DNA from 4 places in the Bradyrhizobium sp. 142 genome. Region 4 is predicted to be linked to each of the others. Evidence: predicted binding sites of a transcription regulator. Region 4 holds the regulator's gene; each other region holds the start of a gene.
What was found. The regulator PhoB, encoded in region 4, activates phosphate uptake and scavenging genes when phosphate is short. The targets are predictions, from matches to a motif close to TGTCATNNANCTGTCAT.
Positions count from the first base shown of each region.

Region 1: a site for PhoB is predicted at 6,458-6,474, ahead of IVA82_RS22105 (DUF465 domain-containing protein). Genes of this name have one in related genera too.
Region 2: a site for PhoB is predicted at 3,519-3,535, ahead of IVA82_RS29715 (alkaline phosphatase D family protein). Genes of this name have one in related genera too.
Region 3: a site for PhoB is predicted at 1,262-1,278, ahead of phnF (phosphonate metabolism transcriptional regulator PhnF). Genes of this name have one in related genera too.

Region 1 is NZ_JADPKQ010000240.1:4,470-12,282, forward strand. Features, by position in the region: gene IVA82_RS22085 (ABC transporter ATP-binding protein) at 1-429, opposite strand, end outside; gene IVA82_RS22090 (glycerol-3-phosphate dehydrogenase) at 481-1,959, opposite strand; gene IVA82_RS22095 (EAL domain-containing protein) at 2,101-4,785, opposite strand; gene IVA82_RS22100 (NAD(P)/FAD-dependent oxidoreductase) at 4,988-6,091, shown strand; gene IVA82_RS22105 (DUF465 domain-containing protein) at 6,194-6,373, opposite strand; gene IVA82_RS22110 (DUF465 domain-containing protein) at 6,700-6,906, shown strand; gene IVA82_RS22115 (hypothetical protein) at 7,036-7,254, shown strand; gene IVA82_RS22120 (hypothetical protein) at 7,277-7,528, shown strand; gene IVA82_RS22125 (GGDEF domain-containing protein) at 7,637-7,813, opposite strand, start outside.
Region 2 is NZ_JADPKQ010000322.1:112,009-119,821, forward strand. Features, by position in the region: gene IVA82_RS29700 (PLP-dependent aminotransferase family protein) at 1-412, shown strand, start outside; gene IVA82_RS29705 (helix-turn-helix domain-containing protein) at 424-687, opposite strand; gene IVA82_RS29710 (aldo/keto reductase) at 852-1,670, opposite strand; gene IVA82_RS29715 (alkaline phosphatase D family protein) at 1,856-3,430, opposite strand; gene IVA82_RS29720 (hypothetical protein) at 3,723-4,139, opposite strand; gene IVA82_RS29725 (nitronate monooxygenase family protein) at 4,248-5,249, opposite strand; gene IVA82_RS29730 (DHA2 family efflux MFS transporter permease subunit) at 5,414-7,027, opposite strand; gene IVA82_RS29735 (HlyD family secretion protein) at 7,024-7,813, opposite strand, start outside.
Region 3 is NZ_JADPKQ010000367.1:11,073-18,885, forward strand. Features, by position in the region: partial or broken gene IVA82_RS33705 (carbon-phosphorus lyase complex subunit PhnI) at 1-123, opposite strand, end outside; gene phnH (phosphonate C-P lyase system protein PhnH) at 128-736, opposite strand; gene phnG (phosphonate C-P lyase system protein PhnG) at 741-1,205, opposite strand; gene phnF (phosphonate metabolism transcriptional regulator PhnF) at 1,313-2,044, shown strand; gene phnE (phosphonate ABC transporter, permease protein PhnE) at 2,244-3,092, opposite strand; gene phnE (phosphonate ABC transporter, permease protein PhnE) at 3,089-3,973, opposite strand; gene phnD (phosphonate ABC transporter substrate-binding protein) at 4,048-4,983, opposite strand; gene phnC (phosphonate ABC transporter ATP-binding protein) at 5,046-5,855, opposite strand; gene IVA82_RS33745 (chloramphenicol acetyltransferase) at 6,032-6,691, shown strand; gene IVA82_RS33750 (alpha-D-ribose 1-methylphosphonate 5-triphosphate diphosphatase) at 6,688-7,813, shown strand, end outside.
Region 4 is NZ_JADPKQ010000173.1:17,878-25,690, reverse strand. Features, by position in the region: gene IVA82_RS16285 (aspartate aminotransferase family protein) at 1-1,102, opposite strand, end outside; gene IVA82_RS16280 (GcrA family cell cycle regulator) at 1,554-2,066, shown strand; gene phoB (phosphate regulon transcriptional regulator PhoB) at 2,361-3,068, opposite strand; gene phoU (phosphate signaling complex protein PhoU) at 3,092-3,808, opposite strand; gene pstB (phosphate ABC transporter ATP-binding protein PstB) at 3,820-4,641, opposite strand; gene pstA (phosphate ABC transporter permease PstA) at 4,638-5,483, opposite strand; gene pstC (phosphate ABC transporter permease subunit PstC) at 5,489-6,478, opposite strand; gene pstS (phosphate ABC transporter substrate-binding protein PstS) at 6,635-7,645, opposite strand; gene IVA82_RS16245 (ATP-binding protein) at 7,791-7,813, opposite strand, start outside.

The DNA of each region.
Region 1 (7,813 bases), on a different contig from region 4:
CGCCGTCATCTCCGCAACGCGCGTGTCGATGTCGGCGCGCGCCATGCCGGCGCGCTTCAGGCCGAAGGCGATGTTATCGCGCACCGACAGGTGCGGAAACAGCGCATAGCTCTGGAACATCATGTTGATCGGGCGCTCGTGCGGCAGCGCCTGCGCGATGTTCTTGCCGCCGAGCAGGATGCGTCCCTCGTCCGGTGCCTCGAAGCCGGCGAGCATGCGCAACAGCGTGGTCTTGCCGCAGCCGCTCGGACCAAGCAGCGCAAAGAACTCGCCGGCCCTGATATCGAGCGAGACGCCGTCCACGGCCCGGAACGTCCCGAACGACTTCGCCGCTCCCTCGATGCGCAGCAACGGCTGGTCGAGCGCCGGATGTGTCTCCACATCCGCAACACCCGCTGCGGCTTCCATTTTGGGCAACTCTTCAGCCATGTTTCCCGCCAACCCGATTCCACCGCACGCTAGCGGCCGATCGGCCTTTGCTCAACCGGTCCGAGGCGGATCATTTACATTCGCCATGAATACGGCCAGCGCGTCGCGGTCGTCGGCGGGCATGGTCAGCCCGAGCTTGGAGCGGCGCCACAGAATATCGTCGGGGAAGCGCGCCCATTCCATCTTCATGAGATAGCGCACCTCTGCACCGGTCAGCTCCGGACCGAAGCCGGGGCCGAGTTCGTCGCGGGTCTTCGCCTCGCCGAGCACAGCCGGTAGCCGCGAGCCGTAGGCTGCAACCAGCCGCTGAGACTGCGGCTCGGACAGAAACGGCCAGCGGTCGCGCGCGAGATCGACCTCGTCATCGAACCGATCCCAGGCGAAGTCTCCGCCAGGTAACGCCGCGCCGGCGGTCCAGCGCGGCGACATCGGATAGAACGGCGTCAGCTTGGTCACTGCAAGCTCCGCGCGCAGGCGCGAGGTGGTGATGTCGCCGCCGAACATCGTGAGCAACGGCGCCTTGCGCCGGCGCGCGTCAAACTGCGCCGTCCCGTCCCGCCTCCGCGGCGATGCCGGCACCAAGTTGACGCCGGCGATGGTCCGCACCACGTCGGCCGGCGCGACCCGTTCACGGAAATAGCGGCTCGCCGCCTCGCAAAGATAGGCCATGTCGGCGCCCGGCATCGCCACGATCGCAGGGTCTCCGGTGAAGGCACGCGTGACGGTGCCGATCAGCGTAAAGTCGTGTTCAAACGGACTGGCGAAGATCAGCCGCCCGTCGTTGTTCTGGAAGACGTAGACGTTCCCGGACTCAAACAGCCGCGGCACGACAATCTGGCTCATCTGCATGGCCGCCATCGGCGGCTGCGGCTGCCGCAGCACGGTCTCGGCGACCATCGAGGTCCAGGCCCCCGTGGCATTGGCCAGCGCGCGCGCCGTGATCATCCGGCGATAGCCGCGGTCGATCACGGCAAGCCGCCAGACATCGGTCCGGTCGGCGCGCACGCAGCGCGCTCCGGTCCGGATCACGGCGCCACGTTCGGCGGCATCCAGTGCCGTGAGCACCACCAGGCGGGAATCGTCGACGACGCAATCCGAATATTCGAAAGCGATCCCGAACGGACGCTTCAGGGCGTTGCCGACCGGATGATGCGTAATGTCGAGGGTCGTCGTTGCTGGCAGGCCGCCCCGGTGCGTGAGGCTATCATAGACGAACAGGCCGGCGCGCAGCAGCCACGGCGGACGCTCGTCCGAATGAGCCGGGATCACGAAGCGCATCGGCCTGACCAGATGCGGCGCGATTCTGAGCCAGATCCGTCGCTCGGCCAGTGCCCGGCGCACCCGCCAGAAGCCCCGCCGTTCCAGCACCGACAGATCGCCGTGGACCAGCCGCGGCGTCGCCGACGAGGCGGCGCCGCCGAGATCGCCCTGTTCGACCAGGATGACCCGCAGGCCGCGGCCGGCGGCATCGCGCGCGAGGCTGACACCGTTCAGCCCGCCGCCGATGATCGCGAGGTCGTAATCCGCCATGAAGCCGTCGAGAGGAGCGAAACTAAGCGCCCGCCATCACTAGGGCCATTTCCGTTCCGATGAAATCGGGACGGGGCTCAAGATTCTCGTTTTGACGCGTTTTCTTGACGCGACCCAAAATCCACTTCGCTTGAAAACAAGCTAGCCGGTCTTGAGCGCAAGCTCCATGGTCTCGGCGCGGCCGACGAGGCCGGCATATTGCCCGATCGGCAACGGCTTGCCGAGCAGATAACCCTGGACGCCGTCGCAGCCCTCCTTGGCGAGGAAGGTCAGCTGGTCGAGCGTCTCGACGCCCTCCGCGATGATCGACATTTCAAGGCCGTGGCCGAGATCAATCACGGCGCGCACGATCGCCGCCGATTGCGGGTTGCGCCCGAGATTGATGACAAAGGCGCGATCGATCTTGATCTTGTCGAACGGGAACGCTTGCAGGTAGCTCAGCGAGGAATAGCCGCTGCCGAAATCATCCATGGAGATACGCACGCCGAGCGCCTTCAGCCGGCGCAGCAGCGCCAGACCGCGATCGAAATCCTCGATCAGAACGCCCTCGGTGATTTCGAGCTCGAGCCGGCCAGGCGCGAGCCCGGTCTCGAGCAGGATCGAATGGACCAGCCCGACCACATCGCCGTGCATGAACTGCGCCGGCGACAGATTGACCGCGACCTGGAGCGGCTTCGGCCACGACGCCGCCTCCCGGCAGACCTGACGAAGAATCCATTCGCCCATCTCGACGATCAGGCCGCTCTCCTCCGCGATGGGGATGAACTCAGCCGGCGAGACCTGGCCACGCACCGGATGCTGCCAGCGCGCCAGCGCCTCGAAGCCGATGATCTCGCTTTCGGCGACGCTATGCCCGGCGATCGCCTGCGGCTGGAAGGCGAGCGACAGCTCACCATTCCTGATCGCCATGGACAGGTCCTGGTGCAGCACGCGGCGGTCGCGGATCTGCTGGTCCATCTCCGGCTGGTAGAGGCTGATCGTGCCGCGTGACTTCTGCTTTGCCCGGAACAGCGCGGCACCCGCATTGGCGAGCAGCGAGGCGCCATCGGCGCCATTATGCGGGAAGATCGACATGCCGGTGGTGACGCCGGCGCGGACCGCGCGACCGTCGATCTGGAATTCCCGGGCGACGGCATCGCCGAGCTGTTGCGCCAGCGCAAGGCCCGTCTCCGGCTGCTTGCCGTCGATGATAAGGCCGAACTCGTCGCCGGACAGGCGCGCCACAACGCCGCCGCGCGCGGCATCCTGGAGCCGCTGCGCCACCTCGACCAAGAGCTTGTCGCCGAGCGCATGGCCGAAGACGTCGTTAACCTCCTTCAGTCCATCGAGATCGACGCAGAGGACGGCAAACTCCTCGCTGGTGCCCTCGCAGGCTTCGATCATCTGGGTCAGGGCCTGTAGGAAGGCCGCGCGGTTCGGCAGGTCGGTCAGGCCGTCATGATAGGCCATGTGCGCCATGCGCGATTCGGTCTGCCGCCGGTCGGTGACGTCCTCGTGGGTCTTGATCAGATATTGCGGCTCGCCGGTATCGCCAAGCACGGTGGCGCGGCGGGTGAGGAACAAGCGCAATCCGTCCTTGGTGGAGATCGGGTGCTCCTCGGTGATCATCCCGCGCTTCTTGATGGCAGCCTCGTCGCGCGCGATGATCAGCTTGGCTTCCTTGGGATTGAAGATATCGGCGGCGGTCAGGCCGGTGGCTTCTTCGCGCCTGCGGTTGAGGATCGTTTCGGCGCTGCGGTTGGCGAGCAGGTAGCGGCCGTCCTTGACCTCCTCCACGATCAGCGCCACCGGGATATTGTCAACCACGAGCTCGAGGAACTTCTTGGTGCTCTCCAGCTCCTGCGACAGCGAGCGCCGGTCGGTGATGTCCTCGAACACCAGCAGCAGGAATTCGGGCTGGTTGTTCTCGTTGCGGACCACGATCCGGATCGAGGCAACCATGCGCCGGGTCGCGCCGCGCTCGACCTCGAACTCATTGCGGAACTGACCGTCCGGCGCGTTGAGCGCCGCCTGGTCGGTCGCCTCGATGCTGGCCGCCGAGACCGGCGCGAACAACTCGCGCGCATTCTTGCCGGCGACATAGTCCCGCGAGAAGCCCCAGAACCGCTCATAGGCGCTGTTGGCAAAGATGTAGCGGCCGTCCTCGATGGTCTTTGCGGCAACGCAGGCCGGCACGTTGTCCAGCACCGTTTCCAGAAACTGCTTGGTAGACGCGAGCTGCCGCGACAGCCGGCGCTGCTCGCTGACGTCGAGATGTGTCGCCACCGAGCCGCCGTTGGGCAGCACGAAATATTTCACCAGGATGGCCCGCCCGTCCGGCAGTTCGGTGATCAGGCCGTTCAGGCTTGCCGCCTTCTCGTAGAACTCGTCGTCGGAGACACCAAGGACGCCGCGGTCGCGCCGCAGCTTGAGCAGGTCGTGGCCGTCCATGTTGGCCCAAAGATCCGACCGCGACAGGCCGTAGATCTCAAGATAGCGGTCGTTGCAGAAGATGATGCGCCGCTGCGCATCCGTCATCACCACGCCCTGGTTCAAACTGTTCATGGCGGAGGAGACGAAGGCGTTGCGCCGCAATTGCGACCGCTTGGCCCGGCCCACCGCGGAATGGATCCACAGCGCGATCGCCGCCAGCAGCGAGCAGACCGCGATTACTCCGATCAAGGCTTCCCAGACCAGACTGGGCTCAAGCCTACCGAGATGGCTCACCGGAGCAAGCTCTTCGAGCAGAGAAGAGGCGCGCGCCGGCGCGACCGCGCTGGCCAGGCACACGAGGGCCTGCACAGCAATCGGAAGCGTGCTGCCCACGTGCCAGTTCTTCTCAGCCATCAGCCACCCGCGATTTCAGCACGGGATTGTCTGGCTTCACGGGTTTGGATCGAGTAAACGCCTGTACGCGCAACAGAAAAATGTAACATCAAATACGACAATTGCCCTGACATGATAAATGCCTCGTTAACGGAAAACGGCGTTGGCGGCCGCCTTCGGGCTCCGATGCCATCGACGGTTCCAGCGGACATCTCGTACAACCATGGATAGGGTCGACTGCGTCGTCATCGGAGCCGGCGTGATCGGGCTCGCTGTGGCGCGAAAGCTGGCGCAGGCAGGCCGCGAGGTGATCGTGCTCGAGGTGGCCGAAGCCATCGGCACCGTCACCTCCTCGCGCAACAGCGAAGTGATCCACGCCGGCATCTACTACCGCGCCGGAAGCTGGATGGCGCGCATGTGCGTCAGCGGCAAGCACGCCCTCTACCGCTACTGCGCCGAGCGCGGGATCCCCCACAGGAATTGCGGCAAGCTGATCGTCGCCACCAGTGCAAGGGAAACCGAGAAGCTGCAATCGATCAAGACGCATGCCGAGGCCAATGGCGTACTCGACATGCAGCTGCTCTCCGGCGAGGCCGCGCGCGCGCTGGAGCCGGCGCTTGCCTGCGACGCCGCGCTGCTCTCGCCTTCAACGGGCATCATCGACAGCCACGCCTACATGCTATCGCTGCGCGGCGAGGCCGAGGCGGCGGGCGCAGCCTTTGCGTTTCGCACGCCGATGATCCGCGCCAAGGCGACGGGCGGCGTCATCGAGATCGACGCCGGCGGCGAATCGCCGATGACGCTGCAATGCGGCCTGCTCGTCAACGCCGCAGGTCTCTCGGCGACGACGGTGGCGCGCAACATCGACGGCATGCCGCTGGACCGGATTCCGCCGGCCTACCTCGCCAAGGGAAATTACTTCAGCTGCAACGCCAAGGCGCCGTTCTCGCGCCTGATCTATCCGGTACCCGAACCGGGCGGGCTCGGTGTGCATCTGACGCTGGACCTGGCAGGCCAGGCGCGTTTCGGCCCGGACGTCGAATGGATCGAGACGATCGACTACGCGGTCGATCCCTCGCGCGCCGAGCGCTTCTATCCGGCGATCCGCAAATACTGGCCGACGCTGCCCGATGGCGCGCTGCTGCCGAGCTATTCGGGCATTCGTCCGAAGATTGTGCCGCCGGCCGTCGCCACGCAGGATTTCCTGATGCAGGGCCCGCGCGATCATGGGGTCGAAGGCCTGATCAATCTGTTCGGCATCGAATCGCCGGGGCTGACGTCATCGCTCGCAATCGCGGATCACGTCGCCGAGTTCGCGGGACTCTAGCGCAAACAAGTCTATACGACGCAGCCTTACGCAGGGACGAGCGCAAAAGCTCTCATCCCTGCGTGAAAGGGTAGGATCAACTCTACGCTGTTACGGGGGTCACTAGTGAAGCGTTTCGTTCTGCTTCAATCGCTCGATCTGGTCCTTGACCATCAGCTTCCGGCGCTTCAACTCAACAATTCGCAGGTCGTCTGTTGAAAGGTGCACGAGAGCTTCGTGCAATTCGTTTTCGAGAGTTTTATGCTTCCGTTCCAATTCAACCAGATGTGCCTGAATTGTCATTCGAAACCTCCTCGGTAGGGGCAACCTTGGATTCGATCCGGACGAGCAAGTGTACATCACCGATTCGTTCTGTCGATGGGTATCCATCATCGCAGTGTCATTTTTGAAAATTCATATGTAACGAAGCGTGAGTAAGGGAACCGCGGCGGAAAAATCCGTGATATCAATGCGTCTGCGCGGCGCCGTTGCGATCCAGGGAAATAACTTGCGGTAGATCCGTAAGCCACGATCCGAGATCGCTTGCGGTCACGCGGCGCAAGGACGATAATTTCCACAGGGCATCCACAGCCTTAATCTCAGCCTATCGGTTTTCGGCCACCGCAGACATGACCCATGAAGACGAGCGCGAGCTCGAAGCCGAGCTCGCCCGGTTGCAGCAGGAACACCGAGATCTCGATGCGGCGATCGATGCACTGCATCAATCGCCTGCCCCTGACCTATTGCGGTTACAGCGATTGAAGAAACGCAAGCTGCTGTTGCGAGATCGCATCGCGTTCATCGAAGACCAGATCACGCCCGACATCATCGCCTGATCCACAGCCATCGTTCCGGGGGCGCTTCGCAGCATTTGAATCCGCTTGACTCGAAAAGAACAAAAAAGGAACATTTACAGACCCTGATGCCCCAGAAAACCGCCCAGCAAACGCCCAAGGACAACGCGCATGTCGGCAACCGCCCTTTTCGACAACAGCCATTACGAACAAGCCTGCGATCAGGCGATCGCGATGTGCGACGGCAATCTGCGCAGCACCATCAAGGCGCTGATCATGGCCAACGAATATCTGGAGGCCGAACTCGAGGAGTTGCAGGCGGCGATCTCGGCCGGCTGCATTCCGGAGACTTCACGCAGCAAGATGCGGAGCAAGAGCAGCGCCGCCTGAGTTCACCCCCTGGAGCAACGCCATGTCGGACGTGACCTATTACGTTGCAATGCCCTTTTTGATGGATGCCGACGGATCGCCGGTCGCGGGTGCGGCTGAGGAATGTCAATCCTCGGCCGCAGCGCTGCGGCGCGCCGAGATCCTGGCGCGCGGTGCCGGCCACATCGGCGCAGTCGCATTCAGCCGCAGCGGCAATCCCATGACCGGCGAATTCGGTGACGCAACGCTGTTGCGCAAATTCGGCAACGTGCCGCAAGATCTCGCCACGCTTTGATTCATTTTGTTCGAGCATGATCTCCGCGCAAACGCGTTCCGCGTTTGTCGCGAGGGAAAACCGCTGCACACTTTGCGCTAACGCGGCCCTTCGGGTCCGGATCATGCTCTAGTTGCCGACGAGCCTGACGTGCGGCTCATGCCGCCGGTGCGCCTTGCGGACATACATGGCGGCGTCGGCCTGCTCCAGCGCACGAGCCGCATCGGATTGCGGGCCGAGCAACGCGACGCCGGCGGAAGCGCCCGCAGTCACGCGCTGTCCGCGAAAGACAAAGGACAATTCGTC
Region 2 (7,813 bases), on a different contig from region 4:
GGAGCAGATGGTGCTTGCCGAATATTGCAAGCCGCATTTTTCGACCCACGTGCCGGCACTGACGAAGACGCTACGCACCAAGCTTGATACGCTGATGGAGGCCTTGAACGAGCAGTTCGGGACCGCCGCCGAGTTCGAGGAGCCAAAGGGCGGCATCTTCCTCTGGGTGAAGCTGCCCGACCAGGTCGATACGCTCAAGCTGTACGAGGCCGCGCTTGCCGCTGGCGTCTCGATCAATCCGGGGCCGGAATGGTCGACCAACAGGAAGCATTCCAGCTCACGGCTCAGGCTGTGCTTTGCGAGCCCGACGCATCAGCAGATCCGCGAGGGCGTCGCCGTGCTGGCCGAAGTCTGTCGCAGGGAGTTCGCCGTGCCGGCCCGCAGCGCCAACGTGGAGAAGGCGCGGGCCTGATGTCAGGCGGCCTACCGCTGGCTACGGTGGATCGCGGAGGCGAGCCGCAGCAGCAGAACGATCGAGACGTTACCCTTGCCGGCCTCGATCTGGGCGATGTAGCGCTCCGAAATTCCGGACCCGCGGGCGAGCTCCCGGCGCGACAGCTCGCAGCGCATGCGCGATAACCGCAGCCGCTCGCCGAGCTCCGCCAGAAACGCGGTTTCGGAATAAGGCGGCACGGCGCAGCTTCCCGGCAGCACCTCGCCGGCGAAATCCATCACTTCGTTCAGCATTGGCCCATCCAATTTCGCCCTTCGGAAGTCCCATTCTATCCGGGAAGCGGCCGGCCTCATTGACGCGGATCAAATTCGCGCGCGAATGGCGCCTGCCGTGGACGCAAACATGGAAATGGCCTCTCGCGGGGCCATTTCTTTGCGCTCACGAAGCGCTTTTTTGGTCAGTCCCACGCCGGCGCGAAGCCCGGATTGACGCAGCGCCTGTCCTTCGGCAGCGCGGCGATCTTGTTGCGGTCGGCCTCGTCGAGCCTGATCTTCAGCGCATCGAGATTGGCCTTTTGGCTTTCGCGGCGTGACGCCTTCGGGATCGCGGCAACGCCATCCTGGTCGAGCAGCCATTTCAGCGCGACCTGCGCGGCGGTCACATCGTGCTTGGCTCCGATCTCGCCCAGCACCGGATCCGAAGCGACGCGGCCCTGTGCCAGCGGGCAATAGGCGACCAGCGGGATGGACTTGGCGGCGAGATAGGCCAAAACCTTCGATTGGTCGAGCATGGCGTGATATTCGATCTGGTTGCAGGCGATCGGCGCCTTGATGTCGTCGACCACGATTTTGAGCAACGCTGTGGTGAAATTGGCAACGCCGATCGCCCGCGTGCGGCCCTCCTCCTTCAGCTTCATCAGGGTCTCGAACACCGCGCCCCAGTTCGCGGCTTTTGACGGCCAGTGCACGAGATAGAGGTCGACATGATCGAGCCTGAGCTTGTTCAGGCTGGCATCGAAGGCACGGCGGATCGCGTCCGGCGCCAAATTCTCGTGCCAGACTTTTGTCGTTACATGCAGCTCGCCTCGCGCCACCCCGGCGGCGGCAAGCGCGGCACCGATCGGCTCCTCGTTGGAGTACATCTCGGCAGTGTCGATGTGGCGATAGCCGAGCGACAGCGCGCTCTCCACCGCGGCGCGGCAGGCATCGCCCTGCATGCGAAAGGTGCCGAGCCCGAGCTTGGGCATGCTGATGCCCTGTGTCTTCAGATTGTCCATTGGATCAACTCCTGACGAATTCCAGCCCGCCCGGTGCGTGCGGCGAGACCACGGGAACGGGCTCTTCGGTGATGAAAAAGAGGTGGCGGGAATAGGCATCATACCGCGTGGCAGCGCGGCGGCCAATCAAGATCGGGTTAGGTGCTTCCTCACCGTCATACCCGGCGGAGCGAGTTACCCGTGCCTCACGAATGCTGCGCCACCACAGCCGGACGCGCCTGCGGCTGCGGTACGATCTCGACCGACCAGAGATCGCGGTTGTCGACGTCCTTCAGCGTCACCGTCATGACGCCGGTCGCGCCGTCGATGTCGACCTTGCCGAAGAACTGCAAGCCGAAGCACGGCGCGAGGTTCTCGCCCTGCGCTTCACTGCATCCGTTCTGATACATCGCGACCGGACCGAAGGTGTCGTCGAGCTCGCCCGGCCCCCAAGTGCCGGCATGCAGCGGGCCGGAGACGAACTCCCAGAACGGATCGAAATCCTGGAATTGGGCTTTGTTCGGATCGTAATAGTGCGCGGCAGTGTAGTGCATGTCAGCCGTGAACCAGACGACGTTGCGGACGCCTGCGCGCTTGATCGATGCCAGCAGATCCGCGATCTCATGCTCGCGCCGGTCGGGCGCCCCGTCGCCGAGCGCGACCGCATCGAGACTGATCAGGCCGATCGGCAAATCGGCCGCGATCACCTTCCAGGTCGCGCGCGAGGCGGCGAGCTCGCGCTTCAGCCAGGCCAGTTGCTCGGCGCCCAAAATCCAGCCGCGATGGTCGTCGCCTTTGTTCCAGCTGTCATCGCGAAAGCTGCGCATGTCGATCATGAAGACGTCGAGCAGCGGGCCGTAGCCGATCTTGCGATAGACCCGACCCTTCCGCGCGCCGATGTCGCGGATCGGCATGAAGTCGAAGAAGGCGCGGCGCGCCCGCGCGACCAGGCGCGGCGTGCCGTCGTCCTCAAAGCCGGCGTCGTCGTAGCTGCCGGCCGGCGACCAATCGTTGGTGACCTCGTGATCGTCCCACTGCGCGAACATCGGCACTTGCGCGTGGAAGGCGCGGAAATTCTCATCGAGATGGTTGTATTTGTAGTTGCCGCGGAATTGCGCCACCGTGTACGCGACTTTCGATTTTTCCTCGGTCACGACATTGCGCCAAGTCTCGCCGTTCGGGAGCTTCTGTTCAGCGGGAATCGTGCAGTCGGCGTAAATGTGATCGCCGGAGTGGATGAAGAAGTCCGGGCGGTTATCGAGCATGGTGCGATAGCTGCGATAGCCGCCGCGCGAGACGTCGATGCCCCAGCCCTGCCCCGCGGTGTCGCCGGACCAGACGAAAGAGATCGACTGCCCCGCGGCCGGCGCGGTACGGAAATGGCCGACGCGACTTTCGCCGGCAATGCCGGTCGCGATGTCGTCGAACCGCACGCGATAGAAGATATCCTGGCCGGCCGGCAGATCGTTCAATAGCAGTTTTGAGGCGAAGTCGGCCTCCGGCGTCGCATCACCCGACGCTGACGCGATGATTGTCCTGAAGCTTTCGACGGTCGCGCACTCCACCTGCATCCGCGCGGCCCGGTCGGCGCGGGCCCAGACGATTGCAGAGCCGTCAGAGACATCGCCGGACTGGATGCCGCCCGCGATCTGCGGGCGGTCGGCGGCGCGGCTGATGGACGGACTTGCGAGCGTGCCCAGCGAGGCGACGGCGAGGCTGGAGGTGGAGCGGACCAAAAACTGCCGCCGGGTCCATGCGCGCTGCGCGCGGAGCGTTGCCATTCAGGAGACCTTCGTCGAATCGTGACGGAAGGTGCCTGCGCTCCTTGACTCCCAGCTTACGGTTTGTTGACTCCACGCCTACGGTTTTGCGACGCGTAGATGACGGGCTGAGCTGAGGCGATGGTCTACTCCCTCGCCCCGCTTGCATGGAGAGGGTTGGGGTGAGGGAGAGTCTCCGCAAGGGAGGTGACAGACGGACTCGTGGAGAGTCCCCCTCACCCGGCTTGCGTCTTCAATGCAATCCGATCTCTCCCCGCAAGCGGGGCGAGGTGAACCATCAGCAACGGTTCGCTCAGCGCCAGTTGCAGATGCCGCCGGACCGGCACGGCCAGGTCTGGATGCGGGTATCCCTTGCCTGCGCATCCAGCGGATTGGCGTGGCGACGTGCGAGCTTGGTGCGGGCCGCGCCGCGCGGCTGCGAGGGCTTGGCGTGCGCGACCTTCGGCTCCGGTACGTGCACGCGTTCGGCGACAACCTTCTTCGGTACGTCCATCGGTTCGATGCGCGCTTGCGCGTCATTGCCGCCGCGCGCTTCGAGGGCGAGCGGCGCGAACCGCGTCTCGGGCCCGAGCCGCTTCGGCGACAGCACCGCCTTGGAGAGATCAAGGCCGAGATATTCGTCAGGCTTGTAGTCGTCAGCGCGCGCGACGCCGCCCGCTGCGAGTATGAGGGCAACGGCAACAGCAAAATGAACGCTCTTCAGGACCACGGACGCCTCCTGAAATTGATTATGAAAGAGGTAATTTACCCCTATTTAGGAGGCGCCGCGCGCAATTCCAGCGGGCCAGTGCCGCCGTGGTTAAGAAGTTTGACGGTTTCAGGCGACCTTTCGCGCCGCACCCGTCCCGTCCAAGAACCCCATCAGGCGGCTGCGGATGATGGTTTCGGCCTCATCCATGATGCGATCGACGAGTTCCTTGCAGGAAGGGATGTCGTGGATCAGACCCGCGACCATGCCACAGCTCCAGGCCCCGGCATCCATCTGTCCTTCCAGCATGATTTTGGGATAGACGCCGGCGACCTGATCGTGGATGTCGTCGATCGTGAGCTTGGCGCCCTTCTCGCGCTCGATCTCGAGCAGGCGATCGACATTGGCGTTCTTGAGCACACGTTCGGTGTTGCGCAAGCTGCGCATGATCAGCCTTGTGTCGAGCTCGGTCGCCGCGACCAGCGCGTTCTTCACGTTCTGATGCACCGGCGCTTCCTTGGTGGCGATGAAGCGCGTGCCCATGTTCATGCCGGCCGCGCCCAGCGACAGTGCCGCGACGAGGCTGCGCCCGTCGGCCATGCCGCCGGAGGCAATGAACGGGATCTTCAATTCCTCGGCCGCGCGCGGCAGCAGGATCATGTTGGGGATGTCGTCTTCGCCGGGATGACCGCCGCACTCGAAACCGTCGACGCTGACGGCGTCGCAGCCGATCCGCTCGGCCTTCAGCGAATGGCGTACCGAGGTGCACTTGTGGATCACCTTGATGCCTGCCGCCTTCAGGGCCGGCATATAAGCTTCCGGGCTGCGGCCCGCGGTTTCCACGGCCTTGACGCCGCCTTCGACGATCGCCGCGATGTATTCCGGATAGGGCGGCGCGGAGAAGGCCGGCAGAAAGGTGAGGTTCACGCCGAACGGCTTGTCGGTCATGTCGCGGCAGCGCGCGATCTCCTTGGCCAGCAGCTCCGGCGTCCTCTGCGTGAGGCCGGTGATGATGCCGAGCCCGCCGGCGTTGGAGACGGCGGCGGCCAGGTCGGCAAAGCCGACGAAATGCATACCGCCCTGGATGATGGGGTGCTCGATGCCGAACAGTTCGGTGATCGCAGTCTTCACGCAGGGCCCTCCCGGAGCTTTGGTTCGCGTTGGGATCAGTCTAGCCAGACTTTTGCGCCGCGGTCACCACCTCTCTCGGAACGGCCCGATCTCCATCTCCACGGTCCAGGCGCTCCTCGACTACCGATAGAGCTCCCAATACGGGTCCGTCACCGACGGAGACATCAATGGCGGCGCGCTGGCGCGCGCAAATCGATCGGCCGGATGACCGCGGCAATCGGGATCAACAACGCCGCAATAACGGCAAGCGTCCAGAACACGTCGATATAAGCAAGAAGATCGATCTGCCGCTGGAGGGTCTGGCCGATCCAGGCGATCGCCTGCGAGGCAGCATCCGTTGCGTTCGAGCCTTGGGCCTGGAAGAAGCGCGTCATGGCGTCGATGGTTTGCTGATAGCCGAGATCGGACGGCGCGGCGTGCTCGATCAGGCGGCTCTGATGGAATTGCTGGCGCTGCGCCAAGAGCGTTTGCGCCAGCGCCACGCCCATCGAGCCACCGATGTTGCGGGCGACATTGATCAGGGCGGAGGCCTGGTTGGTCTTCTCGGGTGGCAAGCCGTCATAGGATGCCGTTGTCACCGGAAGGAATAGGAAGGGAAGAGCGACCGCGAGATAGATTCGCGCCAGCGCGGCGTAGCCGTAGGTGATGTCCCCGGTAAGCCCGGTCAGATGCCACATCGAAAGTGCGGCAGTCGCAGCGCCGAACATGATCAGATATTTCGGCTGCACTATCGTGACCAGTCGTCCCGCCGCCGGCATCAACATCATCGTCACGACGCCGCTCGGCGACAGCACCAGTCCCGCGAGCATGGCGGTATAGCCCAGCTCCGTCTGCAAAAGCTGGGGCAATAGCTGCGTTGTTGAGATCAGCACGGCAAATGTGCCAAGCATGACCAGGAAACAGGACCCGAACTGGCGCCTGCCGAGCAGGCGAATGTCGACGATGGGATCATCCCGCATCAACTCCCACGGGATCAATGCGAGCAGGCAGAAGGCGGCAAGCAGTGCAAAGGACAGGATCATGTTCGATCCGAACCAATCATTGCGCTGGCCTTCGTCAAGGACGAATTCGAGCGAGCCGAGCCCAATCGCGACCAGCAGGAAGCCGATGTAGTCGACGCGCAGGCCTTTGCTCAGCAGCTCCGCCCTCTCCTCTTCCGCGCCCGACGGCTCCTTGACCAGCGTGCCGACCAGGAACAGCGAGATCAGACCCATCGGCACGTTGATCAGGAACACCCAGTGCCAGGAGTAGGTGTCGGTAATCCAGCCGCCGAGCGTCGGGCCAATCACTGGGGCGACCACGACTGCGACGCCATAGATCGCAAACGCTTGGCCGCGTTTTTGCGGCGGAAAAGAATCAGCGAGGATTGCTTGCTCGCTGGTCGCCATGCCACCGCCGCCCAGCCCCTGCAGAATCCGGAACAACACAAGCGCCTGCAAACTCCAGGCGAGGCCGCACAACAGCGAGGCCACCGAAAAGGTCGCGACGCAGATCATATAGAAGCGCTTGCGGCCGATCACGGTCGAGAGCCAGCCCGAGATCGACAGCACGATGGCGTTGGCGACGAGGTAGCTGGTGATGACGTAGGTGCTCTCGTCGATGCCGACCGCGAGCCCGCCGGCGATGTGGCGCAGCGCAACGTTGGCGATGGTGGTGTCGAGCACCTCCATGAAAGTCGCGATCGAGACGACGAACGCGATCAGATACGGATTGTGCCCGCCGGCCGCCGAGCGCTCCGGCGACCAGCCACCTGCGCTGCCTTGCGCGACCTCGGTCACCGCACCCTCGTCCAGGGCACGACCGACATGCCCGGGCCGACCGGCAGATCGGCCGGCCAGTTGTCGACCGCGATCTTCACCGGCACACGCTGCACCACCTTGACGAAGTTGCCGGTGGCGTTCTCCGCCGGCAGCAGGCTGAACGCGGTGCCCGAGCCCGGCTGCACGGAATCGACATGGCCGGTGAGCTCGCGGCCGGGATAAGCATCGATGCGGATCTCGACGGTTTGGCCGGGCCGCATGTCGTTGAGTTGGGTTTCCTTGTAGTTGGCGACGATCCACACCTCGTCGGGGACGAACATCATCAGGCTCTGTCCCGCCGTGACGAAGGTGCCCTTGGCCCCGCTCAGCTTGACGACGCGGCCAGACTGCGCCGCGACGACGTTGGTATATTGCAGGTTCAGCTTGGCCTGATCGAGTTGCGCCTGCGACTGCCCGAGCTGCGCCTTGGCGCCCTCGAGCTGGGCCTGGAGCGTCTTGATGCCGAGCTCGGCCGCGGTCACCGCCGTCTTGGCGCGCTCGGTATTGGCCTGCTGCGCCTGAAGGTCGGAACGGGTCTGCTGCTGGCGCTGCACGGTGCCGGCGCCCTTCTCGGCAAGATCCTCGGCGCGCGCAAATTCCTCCTGCGAGAACCGGAGCTGGGCCTGGGCCTGTTCGAGCTGCGCCTGCGCCTGCTTGATCTGCTCGCGCTGCGAGTCGATCTGCGCATCAAGATTAGCGATGTTGGCCTTGGAGGCCTCGACCTGCGCCGCGGCCTGATCGACGGCGATGCGGTAGTCGCGCTCG
Region 3 (7,813 bases), on a different contig from region 4:
GAGCTGCTCCGAGATCTGGTCGAGCGTGACCTCCGGAACGTTTTGGTCGCCGCGCCGCGCATTTGCCAGCAGGCGATGGGCGTGCTCGATGGCGCGTTCGCCGCCTTTGACTGCGACATACATGTGATTAGCTTTCCTTGTTCGCGACACGCGCGGTGCGCGGAATCGCAACCACCGCGTCATCGGCCACCAGCACCACGTCGATGCCGCGCGGAAACAGCGCCTCGTTGACACGCAGCCGCTCGAACAGATCGGCCGGCCGGATCGCCGCCTGAAGCGTCGCGACGCCATTGATGCCCGGGCCACGCAACTCGAAGCCGCGTCCGGCAGCCAGGCTATCGACCTGGACGATCAATGTGGTCGAACGGTCCGGATATTCATTGCTGCCGAGCGCGAAGCGTTCGAGCGCCGGAAGCGTGGCGCCGTCGCTGATCAGCGCAAAGCTCGCGATCGAGCAGTCCTGCACGACCGGCGTGCCGGTGTGGAACTTCAGCCATTTCACCACGTCGGAGCTTTCCATCATCCGCGCGTCGAGCCAGATCGGCGTATCGTGATCGAACAGCGTGAGCGCGATCGCAGCCGTGCCGCGCATCATCGCAGCGGGCGCCCCTGCCATCGGCACGATGCGCTGGACCGAGCCCGGCCGCGCCATCGCGTCCATGACCGAGCGAAAAGTCGATTGCGCCGATAGCACCTTGTCGACGAAACCCGGCGGCAATTCCGCAATCGTGGTCATGGCCTCAACCCTCACCGCGCACCATGGTGTAGAAATCAACCTTCGTCGCGGCGGTCTCAGCCGCCGCCTGCTTGCGCCGAATCATAAGCTGCTCGCGCAACGGCGCGATAACATCCCGCTCGACCGACGCGCAAAAATCCCGCGACTGCACCAGCGCATCGCACAGCGCGATCAGCCGCGCCTTCTCACTATTCCGCCCGAGCGTGTAGCCGAAGCCGACCTCGCCGCTCGCAAGCCGCACCGCGGCGCGCGACACCGTCGCCTCACCCAGGTTGAACGGGGCGCCGTCGCCGCCGACCCGGCCGCGTAGCATCACCAGGCCGTTTTCGGGCTCGCGCAGATCCTGATGGCCCGGTAGCGCGAGAGTGCGGAGGCGAGCGGCGATCTCGCCCGCCTCCGCGTGCGCCAGCACGGCCATGACGGCCTTGCGCTGGGCTTGATGATTGTTGTGCTGGGTCACCGCGTCCATCGACCTTGCCGCATTTAAGTTGTCTATGATAATAGACAACTTCATACGGAAGCGCCATGACTGTTTCGTGACAAAGCTGTGATTTCTGGGCTAGGCTGACCAGCGATATGAGCATGCAGGACACCTCTTCTTCCGGCGTCGCGTTGTGGCGTCTGGTCGCCGACGGCATCGAGCGCGGCATCGCCGACGGCCGCTTTGCCGCCGGTGAAAAGCTGCCGGGCGAGGTAGAGATCGCCGAAACCTATCGCGTGAACCGCCACACCGTGCGGCGCGCGCTGGCTGCGCTTGCCGAGCGCGGCCTGGTGCGCGCCGAGCGCGGCAGCGGAACTTATGTCGAGGCGCAGCGCCTCGCCTATCCGCTACGCTCGCGCACGCGCTTCTCCGAGATCGTCGGCGCCGGCGGCCGCGAGCCGCGCGGCCAGCTGATCGAGGCCTCCGAAGACGTCGCGACCCGCGAGGTTGCGCGAGAACTCGGCTTGAAGACCGGTGCGCCGCTGGTCCGGATCGAGGCGATACGCCTCGCCGACCGCACGCCGATCTGCGTCTCCACCACATGGCTGTCGGCGGAATTGTTTCCCGGCGCAGGAGCTGTGTTCGCAGCGACTCGTTCGATGACAAAACTGCTCGCGCATTACGGTGTCCGCGACTACCGCCGCGGCGCGACCCGGATCACCGCCGGCATCGTCGACGCAACCGACGCCACGCGCCTCGATCTCCCGCTAGGACGGCCGATCCTGGTGGTTGACGCGACCGACCACGATCTCGAAGGCAAGCCGCTGGTGACCAAGCATTCCCGCTTTGCGGCAGAGCGGGTCGAGTTTCTGGTGGAGAACGGGTGAGCTGGCTGCCACGCGGGCGGTCCACCTCTCCCCTTGTGGGAGAGGTCGGATCGCATCGTAAGATGCGATCCGGGTGAGGGGTCTCTCTCCGCGAGCGCAATTCTCATTTGAATTCGAAGAGACAACCCCTCATCCGGCGCTTCGCGCCACCTTCTCCCACAAGGGGAGGAGGGAAGAAGGACTGTGGTCGGCGAAGAATCTACGCCACCGCTCTTCGCCCGATGATGGCAAAGCGCAGCTTGCCCGAGATGAAATCGATCGCGGCGACTGCGACCAGGATCATCAGGATCAGGAACGACACCCTCTGCCATTCCAGCACGCGGATCTGCTCGGCGAGTTGGAGGCCGATGCCGCCGGCGCCGACGATGCCGATGATGGTGGCCGAGCGCGTGTTGGATTCGATGAAATAGAGCACCTGGCCTGCGATCACGGGCAGAACCTGCGGCAGCAGGCCGAAACGGATCTCGTGCAGCGCGCTGCCGCCGGAGGCGCGGATGCCCTCGACCTGTTTCTGGTCGGCGCCCTCGATCGCCTCCGAGAACAGTTTGCCGAACGAGCCGAAATCCGACACCGCGATTGCGAGCACGCCGGCGAACGGGCCGAGCCCGACCACATTGATCCACACCAGCGCCCAGATCAGCGTGTCGACGCCGCGGATCGAATCGAGAAAGCGGCGGACGGGGAAACGCAGGATCTTTGACCGCACCACGTTGCGCGCGGCGAGCAGGCTGACCGGAAGCGCGAACAATGCCGCCAGCGTCGTGCCCAGCAGCGCGATCGACAGCGTCTCGCCCAGCGCCTTCAGATAGATCGGCAGCGAGGAGCCGGGATCCGGCGGAATCATCATCAGGCTGATCCAGCCGAGCTGGCTGAGGCCTGAAAAGAAGCGCGACGGCGAGAAATCGAGATCGACGAAGCCATACACCAGGATCGCGAGTGCTGCGACGATCATCGCAGGCGTCGCGAGCCGCGCCGAGGCCGGCCGGTCGAACACATCGGGATAGCGCGCGCGAAGCTGCGCGGTGTCGACTCGCTGCGGCTTGGTCACGTCCGCGCCTCCTTGCCGAACAGGCGACCGCGCAGCCAACCGGTGGCGATGTCGATGATGAAAACCGTGACGATGATGGTGAGCAGGATCGCGCTGACGTCCGAATAATAGAACTTGCGGATGGCGACGACGAGTTCCTGGCCGATACCGCCGGCACCGACAAAACCCATCACGGAGGCTTCGCGGACGTTGATCTCGAAGCGCAGCAGCGCGTAGCTGGCATAGCCGGCCGTGACCTGCGGCAGGACGGCGAAGCGCATGCAAGCGAGCCAGCTCGCGCCGGTCGAGCGGATACCTTCGACCGGCTTCATGTCGGCATTCTCGACAATCTCCGAGAACAGCTTTCCAAGCGCGCCGGTGGAGTGGATCGCGATTGCAAGCACGCCCGCCATCGGGCCGAGGCCGAAGGCGATCACGAAGATCAGCGCGAAGACGATGCCGGGGACGGTGCGGGCGAATTCAAGCAGGCGCCGCACCACGAAACGCAGCCAGGGTGCGGGCAAGGTATTCTCCGCCGCGAAGAAGTTGAGGGCAAAGGCCAAGGTCGCGCCGATCAGTGTGCCGACATAGCTGATGAGCAGGGTCTCGCCCAGCATCTTCAGCCATTTGCGCCAGCCCCACAGCCATTCGCCGACATCGGTCCAGACGCGCTGACCGCTGTCGAGCGTGAAGATGCGGTCGAAATAGCTGAGGAAGTTGCCGAAATAGGTGAAGAGGGTGCGCAGGTTCACTTCTGCGCCGACCGCGGCGAGAACCAGGGCGGCGGCGAACAGCGCCACTCCAAGTAACAGACGCCAGCGCCTGCGCGCGACCGCCCGACTGTAGGCGGCATTGAGCGTCGTCAGCTGCTGCTCTGGGAGGATCGAAACGGCGATCGTCATGGATTGAAAAGGTGCTCGTCGAAAGAGAAAGAGCCGGGTCCATCGACCCGGCTCCAGTGCTATCGTCCCGAAACTCAGGACGCCTTCTTCTTACGGAGCGCATCGACGAACTTGATCAGTTCGATCGTGCCATCCCAATCCTTGGTGGTGGCGGGATGAAAACCCTTCTTCTGGCCGTCGGAGAGGCGGTCGAATGCGGCCTTGTCCTTGGCCGGCGCGTCGAAGAACGCCTTGGCGATTGCCACCTTGGCCTCTTCCGGCAGGTCGGAGTTGTAGGCATAGGGGCCGTTGATTATCGGCGCCGACTTGTGGATGATGCGGAAGTCGTCCTTCTTCATCGCAGAGCCGTCGGCATTCTTCAGCATGCCCTTGGTCAGCATCTGCGCCAGCGTGGAATCGTCGTCGCTGGTCCACTGGTTGGTGGCAACGTCGACCGTGCCCTGCGCCAGCGCCAGGATCGCGTTCTCGTGGCTGCCGGTGAAGACGACCTTGCCGAAATAGCTGTCGGCATCCGCGATGCCCATCTTGTCGAGCTCGAAGCGCGGCACGTTGTTGCCGGAGGTCGAGTTCGGATCGACCAGGCCGAGGTTCTTGCCCTTGAGCTGATCCACGCTCTTGTAGGCGCTGCTGGCCTTGACGAAGAACACCGAGTAGTAGCCGGTCGAGCCGTCGGCGTTGATGTCGTTGGCGAAGGCGTCGGTCTTGACGCCGGTCAGGCGGGCGCGCGCAAACGAGGCAGAGCCGTAGCTCGCGATGTGGATGTTGCCGGCACGCTGGCCTTCGATGACAGCGGCGTAGTCGTTGGCGATGCGTAGCGTGACCTTCACGCCGAGCTGCTTGGACAGATAGTTCACGAATGGCGCCCAGCGCTCGGTAACGCCGGAAGCATTTTCAGCCGGCACGACGGCGAAAGTCAGCTCGGGATATTTGGCTTTCCAGTCGTCGGCGGAGGCTGAAGTCGTGAGGACCAGCGCAGCGGCGCCGGCAAGAATGAGTCTGCGAGTGATCATGAAACTCTCTTCATCGGTTGGAGTCGGTTGACGCAAAACGGGTAAGTACTGGTGTGCGCAGCTCAGGCAGCGGCTGCCGTTCCAAGCGCGGGAATGTCCTCGGGCGCCGGCACGGGCGCCCCGCCCATGACGTCGGCGGCTTCGAGGTCGTAAAGTTCGCGCGCGACATGCTCGGTCAGCGCGGCGGGCGCGCCGTCGAACACCACGCGGCCCTGCGCCATGCCGATCAGGCGATCGCAATAGCTGCGCGCCAGATCGAGCGAATGCAGATTGCAGAGCACGGTGATGCCGAAGTGCTTGTTGATGCGCAAAAGCGCATCCATCACGATCTTGGTGTTGCGCGGATCGAGCGAGGCGATCGGCTCGTCGGCCAGGATGATGTCGGGCTGCTGCACCAGCGCGCGGGCGATCGCCACGCGCTGCTGCTGGCCGCCCGAGAGCTGGTCGGCGCGCTGGGCCGCGAGCGAGGCGATATCGAACTGTTCGAGCGCCGACATCGCCAGCGCCTTGTCCTGCTCCGGCCAGGTCTGCGTGAGCGAGCGCCAGGCCGGCATCGTTGCCAGACGTCCCATCAGGACATTGGTCAGGACGTCGAGCCGGCCGACCAGGTTGAACTGCTGGAAGATCATCGCCGACCGGGCGCGCCACTGCCGCAGCTCCTTGCCGCGCAGCGCTGTCACGTCGACGCCGTCGAACAGGATGCGGCCCTGTGTCGGCGTCACGAGGCGGTTGATGGTCCGCAGCAGCGTCGACTTGCCGGCGCCGGAGCGTCCGATCACACCGACGAAGCCGCCCGGAGAAATTTGAAATGAAGCGTCGTCCACGGCGGCTTTGACGCCGAAGCGACACGTCAGACCTTCCACCACCAGCATGCAGGGCTCCAGAGTAGCTGGCTGCCACCGCTAACGCCGGTGCTTGACACTTGTGTGACACCGACGCTGCGGTGCGGCGATGCTACACAGCTTCATCCCCTGTCATCAGCGCGTCATGACATTGTCACCAAGCCACTCGAAGAGGAACGTCCCGCCTCCTGCAGTCCGGATCCACCATGGCAGCCAAATCGCTATCGGTCCAACCGACCATCGATTCCACAGCGAAGCTGCACGAGACCAGACTCGGCGCCTATACCGAGGTCGGCGCGCGCACCATTCTGCATGAAGTCTCGATGGGCGATTACTCCTATGTCGTGAACGACGCCCAGATCACCTACACCACCATCGGAAAGTTCTGCTCGATCGCGGCGATGACGCGCATCAATCCCGGCAATCATCCGATGCACCGCGCCACGCAGGCGCATTTCATCTATCGTTCGAGCGCCTATTTCGAAGGCGAGAGCGATGATTCCGAATTCTTCGACTGGCGGCGCCAGCATCACGTCCATATCGGCCACGACGTCTGGATCGGTCATGGCGCGATCGTGCTGCCGGGCCGCAACATCGGCACCGGCGCGGTGATCGCGGCCGGCGCCATCGTCACCAAGGACGTGCCGGCCTACAGCATCGTCGCCGGCAATCCGGCGCGCATCGTGCGGCGCCGGTTCTCGGAGGACGTCGCGGGGCGGCTCGCCAGACTCGCCTGGTGGGATTGGGATCACGACAAATTGCGTGAGGCCCTGCCCGATTTCCGCAAGCTCGGGATTGAAGATTTCCTCTCGACATACGAAGCACGGGAGAATTCCCCTTCAGACAAACGAAGCGCGGTCGCGTGACAGATATTTTCCTCGAGGGCGGCCGGGCCAAGATCGGCACCGAGTTCGTCGAAACCTCGCTTCTCGTGTCGGGAACGGACATTGCGCAGGTTGGCGCGGCTCGCGGCCGTGCGCGGCTAGCGATTGATGCGCGCGACCTGCTGGTGCTGCCCGGCATCGTCGATCTGCACGGCGATGCCTTCGAGCGGCAGATGATGCCGCGCGCCGGCGTCGACTTCCCGATCGACGTCGCGCTCGCCGACAGTGATCGCCAGGCGATCAGCAACGGCATCACCACGGTATTCCACGCGACGACCTGTTCCTGGGAGCCGGGGCTACGCTGCGCCGACAATGCGCGAAGCCTGATGGAGGCGATCGAGCCCCAGCGTCCGCATTTTGCTGCCGACACTCGCTTCCATCTGCGGCACGAGACCTACAATCTCGATGTCGAGCAGGAGATGAGCCAATGGCTCACTGAGGGCCGCGTCGACCTGTTCGCCTTCAACGACCACATGGATGGCACGGTCGGCGACATGGCCAAGCCGCGCAAGCGCAATCGCATGGTGGAGCGCACCGGATTGTCGAGCGAGGCGTTTGACCGGCTGGTGGAGCACGTGCTTTCGCGCGCCGGTGACGTGCCGGCTTCGGTTGCGCGGCTGGCTGCCACGGCCCGCGCAGCCCGGGTGCGCATGCTCTCGCATGACGACGCGACGCCGGCCATGCGCCAGGCGTATCGCGCCATGGGCGCGACCATCGCCGAATTTCCGGTCACCGAGGAAACGGCACGCGCCGCCGCGGCCGCCGGCGATGCCATCGTCTACGGCGCGCCGAACGTGGTGCGCGGCGGCAGCCACACCGGCTGGACCAGGGCATCCGACATGATCGCCAAGGGCCTCTGCTCGGTGCTGGCGTCGGACTACTACTATCCCGCGCCATTGCTCGCCGCGTTCCGGCTCGCCGCCGACGGCGTGTTGCCGCTGACGAAGGCCTGGGATCTGGTCTCCGCGGCCCCTGCGCGCGCGACCGGCCTCACCGATCGCGGCATGCTGGCTACGGGGCGCCGTGCCGACATTCTGCTGGTCGACGACACGGTGCCGCTGCGGCCGCAGCTCATCGCCGTGATCGCCGGCGGCAAGCTCGTGC
Region 4 (7,813 bases):
GGAAACGCACGACATTATCGCCGGCGCCGACGGTCAGGAGCTTTTCATCGCGCAGCGCCGCAACCAGATCGCCGGATGGCACCACGGCCTTGATGCCGATCAGCAAGCCCTCGCCGCGGACTTCGCTGACGACGTCGCCATGGCGGTCGATCACGGACGCGAGCTTCTGCTTGAGCAGCAGCGACATCTTCTGCACATGATCGAAGAAGCCGGGATTGAGCATGACGTCGAGCACTGCATTGGCGGCGGAGACCGCGAGTGGATTGCCGCCGAAGGTCGAGCCGTGCGAGCCCGGGGTCATGCCGGACGCCGCTTCCGCGGTCGCCAGGCACGCGCCGATCGGGAAGCCGCCGCCGAGCGCTTTCGCCAACGACATCACGTCGGGCGTGACGCCGAGGCGACGATGGGCGAAGAGATCGCCGGTGCGGCCCATGCCGGTCTGCACCTCGTCGAACGCAAGCAACAGGCCGCGTTCGTCGCAAAGCTGGCGCAGCGCCCTGAGAAACGCCGGCGTGGCCGAACGCACACCACCCTCGCCCTGGATCGGCTCGATCAGGATGCCCGCGGTCTGCGGACCGATCGCCTTCTTGACGGCATCGAGGTCGCCATGCGGCACCTGGTCGAACCCCTCCATCGGCGGACCGAAGCCTTCGAGATATTTGGCCGAGCCGGTCGCAGCCAGCGTCGCAAGCGTGCGGCCGTGGAACGCGCCTTCAAACGTGATCATGCGGTAGCGGTCGGGATGGCCCTTTGCGGCGTGAAAGCGGCGCACGATCTTGATCACGCATTCCATTGCCTCGGCGCCGGAATTGCAGAAGAACACGAAGTCCGCGAAGCTCTCATTGCACAGACGTGCCGCCAGCCGCTCGCCGTCGGGGCTCTGGAACAGGTTCGACATGTGCCAGAGTTTCGTCGCCTGCTCCTGCAACGCCTTGACCAGCGCCGGATGGGCATGGCCGAGCGCATTCACAGCGACGCCGGAGGTGAAATCGAGGTAACGCTCGCCGTTGGTTGCGATCAGCCAGCAGCCTTCACCGCGCTCGAAACCAAGGTCGGCCCTGGCGAAAACGGGAAGCAGATGCGGCGCGGCGCTGTTGGTCATGACGGTCACTTGGATGTTGAGGCCGGCCTCAACGCGCTTACGCAGCGCACCATTGACCGGCCCGAAAAACGAAACGTGCCGCCTTTTAAGGGCGGCACGTAGTACTATCTTATGCTTGGTAAAACCGGTGTCAATGCCGCCCGGAAAGCCTCGCGAAACGCTGAATCCGTAGTCTTGCGGTGCCGATTTTGCGAGTTTTAGCCACGGAACATGTGGAAGCGAGTCGGCGGACTCTTGCGCGTGAGTCACGCCATATTGTAGCGTTTGGCTTGTCAGATACGACATCTCGTGCAGCGGTTCTGATCTCTAAGTCCTCATGTACCGGCGTAAACGTTCGGGCGCATCTGGTGCGCCCGGCGAGCCTTAAGGGATTCTGGCGGCACGGGTTTTTCAAAGCTTAGGCATTCGCTGTGAGCCGGTATGGCAGGCGCGCAGCGAGGGAAAGGGTGCAATGACGGTTTTGACCTGGTCGGATGATCGCGTCGAGCAGCTGAAGAAGCTCTGGGAGGCCGGACTTTCGGCCAGCCAGATCGCGGCGGAGCTCGGCAATGTGACCCGCAACGCCGTGATCGGAAAGGTGCACCGGCTCGGCCTGTCCGGCCGCGCCAAGAGCCCTTCATCCGCTGCTCCCCGGCCGCGCAAGGCGCGCCCGGCGCAGCACATGATGCGGGTGAACCGTCCGATCTCGCGCGGCAATACGGCGCTGGCGCAGGCCTTCGAGGTCGAGGTGGAGCCGGATCCGGTCACCTACGACAACGTGGTGCCGATGAGCCAGCGGCTGTCGTTGCTGGAATTGAACGAGGCGACCTGTCACTGGCCGGTCGGCGATCCCTCGAGCCCCGATTTCTTCTTCTGCGGCGGCAGGGCGCTGTCCGGCCTGCCCTATTGCGCCCAGCACTCGCGCGTCGCGTACCAGCCGGCGGCGGACCGCAGGCGTGCACCGTCCAAGCCCGGGCCGCGGTAAGCTGGCGGATTAGCTGACTGCAAGGATAGCGCCGTCACACGATGACCGCGCAAATCACTCAGTGTCTCCCGGACAAGCGCGCCTCAAGCGCGCGCAGATCCGGGATCCATGGCCACCGCAAGATGTGGTTACGGGGACTCGGAGTTACCTTTTTTGCGCAACAACCACTCCCTGTGGCTATGGGTCCGGGATCTGCGCTCCGCTCTGGACAACGCTGCGCGTTGCAAACGTTACGCTTGTCCGGGACGACGGCTGAGAGTGTAGCGGCAGCTCGCTAAATCAGCTCGCAAAGGCCTACGCCTGCTCCGCTTTCGCAAAACGATCGTCCAGTGCGTAACCGGCGCCGCGGACGGTGCGGATGGGGTCCTGCTCGCGGCCGAGATTGAGCAGCTTGCGAAGGCGGCCGATGTGCACGTCGACGGTACGCTCGTCGATATAGATGTCGCGGCCCCAGACGCTGTCGAGCAGCTGCTCGCGCGAGAACACCCGGCCGGGGTGCTCCAGGAAGAACTCCAGCAGACGATATTCGGTCGGACCAAGATCAATCGGACGGCCTGAGCGCGCGACGCGACGTTTGTCGCGATCGAGTTCGATGTCGCCAAAGGCGAGCACGGTGGCAAGCCGCTCCGGGCTTGCGCGCCTGAGCAGGCCCTTCACCCGCGCCAGGAGCTCCGGCACCGAGAACGGCTTGACGATGTAGTCGTCGGCGCCGGTCGCCAATCCCCGCACCCGCTCGCTCTCCTCGCCGCGGGCGGTGAGCATGATGATCGGGAGCTGCTTGGTCTCGGGCCGGGTGCGAAGCCGCCGGCACAGCTCGATGCCGGACAACCCCGGCAGCATCCAGTCGAGCACGATCAGGTCGGGGATATGCTCCTTGAGGCGGGTGTCGGCGTCGTCGCCGCGCATCACCGTCTCGACGTCATAGCCGTCGCCTTCGAGGTTGTAGCGGAGAAGCTCTGTCAGAGCTTCCTCGTCCTCAACCACCATAATGCGTGCGCCCATGGGCTCGTTGCTCCCTTGAGTCTTTAGGTATTCGGAACCGTGGTGGCGAAGGTCGTCATGTCGCCCTTCGGCCGCTTGTCGGTGATGGCCTGACCCTCGATCATGTAGAACACGGTCTCGGCAATGTTGGTGGCGTGGTCGCCGATGCGCTCGATGTTCTTGGCGCAGAACATCAGGTGGATGCAGAACGAGATGTTGCGTGGATCTTCCATCATGTAGGTGAGGAGTTCGCGGAACAGCGAGGTGCAGATGGCATCGACTTCCTCGTCGCCCTTCCACACCGCCATCGCCGCCGGCAGATCATGCGCGGCATAGGCGTCCAGCACCGATTTGACCTGCTGCTGCACGAGGTCGGTCATGTGTTCCAGGCCGCGGAACAGCTTCAGCGGATGGAAGTCCGTCTCCAGCGCCGCGACGCGCTTGCCCATGTTCTTGGCGAGGTCGCCAATGCGCTCGAGATCGGTCGCAACGCGCATGGCGCCGACGATCTCGCGCAGGTCAACCGCCATCGGCTGGCGGCGAGCGATGGTGAGCACCGCACGCTCCTCGATGCGCCTCTGGAGGATGTCGAGCTCGGCGTCGATGGTGACGACGCGCTGACCGAGCGCGACGTCGCGCCGGATCAGCGCATCGACGGACTCCACGATCATGCGCTCGGCAATCCCGCCCATCTCGGCGACCAGCCGGGTGAGCTCCTGGAGGTCGGTGTCGAACGCCTTTGCGGTATGTTCAGAAACCATGTCCCGTCTCCTCAGCCGAACCGGCCGGTGATGTAATCCTGCGTACGCCGATCGCTCGGTGACGTGAAGATCCTGCTGGTGTCGTCGAACTCGATCAATTCACCGAGATACATGAAGGCGGTCTTGTCGGAGACGCGGGCCGCCTGCTGCATGTTGTGGGTGACGATCGCGATCGTGTAGTTCTCGGAGAGCTCCTGGATCAGCTCCTCGACCTTGGCGGTCGAGATCGGGTCCAGCGCCGAGCAGGGCTCGTCGAACAGGATCACCTCGGGCCGCACCGCGACCGTGCGGGCGATGCAGAGGCGCTGCTGCTGGCCGCCGGAGAGCGACAGGCCCGAGGCGTTGAGCTTGTCCTTGACCTCGTTCCAGAGCGCGCCGCCGCGCAGCGCCTTCTCGACCCGGTCGTCCATCTCGGATTTCGAGATCCTCTCATAGAGGCGGATGCCGAAGGCGATGTTCTCGTAGATCGTCATTGGGAACGGCGTCGGCTTCTGGAACACCATGCCGACGCGTGCGCGCAGCAGGTTGAGGTCGAGCCGGGGATCGAGAATGTTGGTCTGGTCGAGCATGAGCTGTCCGGTGGCGCGCTGGCCGGGATACAGATCATACATCCGGTTGAAGATGCGCAGCAGGGTCGACTTGCCGCAGCCCGACGGGCCGATGAACGCCGTAACGCGGTTGGTGCCGAGCGTCAGGTCGATGTTCTTCAGCGCATGGTGCTCGCCGTAATAGAAGTTCAGCTTGCGCACCGTCACCTTGGGGGGCGCCTCGGGCAGCACCGGCGCCTGGGGCAGGCCGCCGGACGCGCTCATGGATACGGACAGATCACTCATTTTGCGGTCCTCTCGGCGCCAAGGATGCGCGCGCCAATATTCAGGGCAAGAACGGTCAGCGTGATGAGCAGCGCCCCACTCCAGGCCAGCTGCTTCCAGTAGGCATAGGGGCTCTGCACGAAGTTGTTGATGGTGACCGGCAGGTTGGCCATCGTCTTGTTCAGGCTCAGGCTGAAGAACTGGTTCGACAGCGCGGTGAACAGCAAAGGCGCGGTCTCGCCGGCGACGCGGGCGGTGGCCAGCAGCACGCCGGTGATGAGGCCCGAGCGCGCCGAGCGATAGGCGATGCGCTTGATCACCAGCGAACGCGGCAGGCCGAGCGCAGAGGCGGCCTCGCGCAGCGCATTCGGCACCAGCAGCAGCATATCCTCGGTCGTGCGCAGCACCACCGGAATCACGATCACGGCGAGCGCCAGCGCGCCCGCGATCGCCGAGAAGCCGCGCATCGGCACCACCACCGCGCCATAGATGAACAGCCCGATGATGATCGAGGGCGCGCTGAGCAGGATGTCGTTGATGAACCGGATCACCGACGTCAGCCGGTCGTTGCGGCCGTATTCGGCGAGATAGGTGCCGGCGAACATGCCGAGCGGCGCGCCGATGCCGACGCCGATCACGGTCATCATCAGCGAGCCGACGATGGCGTTGAGCAGGCCGCCCTCGGTCGAGCCAGGCGGCGGCGTATTCTCGGTGAAGAGCTGGACGTTGAGGCCGGCCAAACCATTGTAGAGCAGCGTGATCAGGATCAGGGCGAGCCAGGTGACGCCGAAGGCGGCGGCGGCGATGCAGAGACCGCGGATGACGAAGTCCTTGCGGCGGCGGCGTGAATAGATCGGGTTCATATGGCTTAGTTCCCCGCCTTCTTTTCCAGCCGCATCAGCATCAGCCGCGCCGCTGCGAGCACGAAGAACGTCAGCACGAACAGGAGGAGGCCGAGCAGGATCAGACCGGACTGATGCAGACCGTCGCTCTCGGCGAATTCGCTCGCGATCGCCGCCGAGATGGTGGTGCCCGGGGCGAAGATCGACGAGGAGATCCGGAACGAGTTGCCGATGATGAAGGTCACCGCCATGGTCTCGCCGAGCGCACGTCCCAGCGCCAGCATGATGCCGCCGATGACACCGACGCGGGTATAGGGGATGACCACGCTGCGGACGACCTCCCAGGTGGTGCAGCCAACACCGTAGGCAGCCTCTTTAAGGACCGGCGGGACCGTCTTGAATACGTCGACCGAGATCGAGGTGATGAAGGGCAGCACCATGATCGCGAGAATCAGTGCCGCATTGAACAGGCTGAGATAGGACGGCGGGCCGGCGAAGACCGCACCGAGCACGGGAACGCCGTCGAATATCTTGATCATGAAGGGCTGGAAGGTGTTGGCCAGGAACGGGCCCAGCACGAAGAAGCCCCACATGCCGTAAATGATCGAGGGAATGCCTGCGAGCAGCTCAACCGCCATGCCGATTGGGCGGCGCAGCCATTGCGGGCACAGCTCGGTCAGAAAGATCGCAATGCCGAGACCGACCGGGATGGCGATCAGCATCGCGATGAAGGAGGTGACGAGCGTGCCGTAGATCGGTCCGAGCGCACCGAGCACGGGCGGATCGGCCGACGGCGCCCAGCGCTGCGTCCACAGGAACGACGCGCCGAATTCCTTCATCGCCGGGAAGGCGCCGACGATCAGCGAAATGATGATGCCGCCGAGGATGAGCAGCACCGATATCGCGCTCAACCGCGTGATCCAGTAGAAGGTGATATCGCCGAGCTTGAACGCGCCCAACGCCTTGGCGCGGTCATACGGTCCGGCGTCGTCGACGATATCGCTCTGAACGGCCATCTCTGCCACGCCGATCCCCTGTACTGACTATACTTGTTCTTGCGATTCTTGTGACACCGGTCTCGTGCCCCGGATGCAGCGCGGCGCTGATCCGGGGCCGAAGTCGTGTGTGCGCGGTGCAGCCCTTGAGCTCACACCGCGCTCGGCAACAAGAGCTTAGCTCTTGATGTCGGCAGCCCAGGTCTTCTCGATCAGCTTCACGACGCTGTCCGGCATCGGGATGTAGTCGAGCTCCTCGGCCGCCTTGCCGCCGCTCTTGAAGGCCCAGCGGAAGAACTTGATGGCTTCCTGCGAGGCGGCCTTGTCGGTCGCATCCTTGTGCATGAGGATGAAGGTCGCCGCCGTGATCGGCCAGGACTTCTCGCCAGGCTGATCGGTCAGGATCACGTAGTAGCCCGGAGCCTTGGCCCAGTCGGCGTTGGCGGCGGCCGCCTGGAAGGCTTCGACCGTCGGCTGCACCGGCTTGCCGGCCTTGTTGACGAGGCCGGTATAGGTGAGCTTGTTCTGCTTGGCGTAGGCGTACTCGACATAGCCGATCGAGTTCTTGGTCTGGCCGATATTGCCCGAGACGCCTTCATTGCCCTTGGCGCCGACGCCAACCGGCCACTCGACCGCGGTGCCCTCACCGACCTTGCTCTTCCAGTCGGCGCTCACCTTGGAGAGATAGTTGGTGAAGTTGAAGGTCGTGCCCGAACCGTCGGAGCGGCGGACCACGGTGATCGCCTCGGACGGCAGCTTCACGTTCGGATTGAGCTTCTTGATGGCCGGATCATCCCACTTGGTGATCTTGCCGAGATAGACGCTGGCAAGCGTCTCGCCGTCGAACACCAGCTCGCCCGACTTCACGCCCTCGATGTTGACGACGGGAACGATGGCGCCCATCACCATCGGCCACTGCACGAGGCCGTCCTTTTCGAGCTGCTCGGCCTTGAGCGGCGCGTCGGTCGCGCCGAAGGTCACGGTCTTGGCCTGGATCTGCTTGATGCCGCCGCCGGAGCCGATCGACTGGTAGTTCAGACCGTTGCCGGTCTCCTTCTTGTAGGCGTCAGCCCACTTGGAATAGATCGGGAACGGGAAGGTCGCACCGGCGCCCGTGATATCGGCCGCGAAGGCCGACGTCGATGCGGCCACCAAGCCAGCAACGACGATGGTTTTGAGGAAATTCATGCTGGTCTCCATACAGGGGAGCGAAGCGCCTTACGCGCCCGATCGCGCTCCCCATGCCGCCCCCTTTAGGAGCGGTCGGCTGTGCTTTTACGAAGCTTTCGTGACAGTTGGATGACAGGCCTAAGCAGCTGAAATCGCTTGAATTTCAGCTCAGAGCTGAGGGCCTTG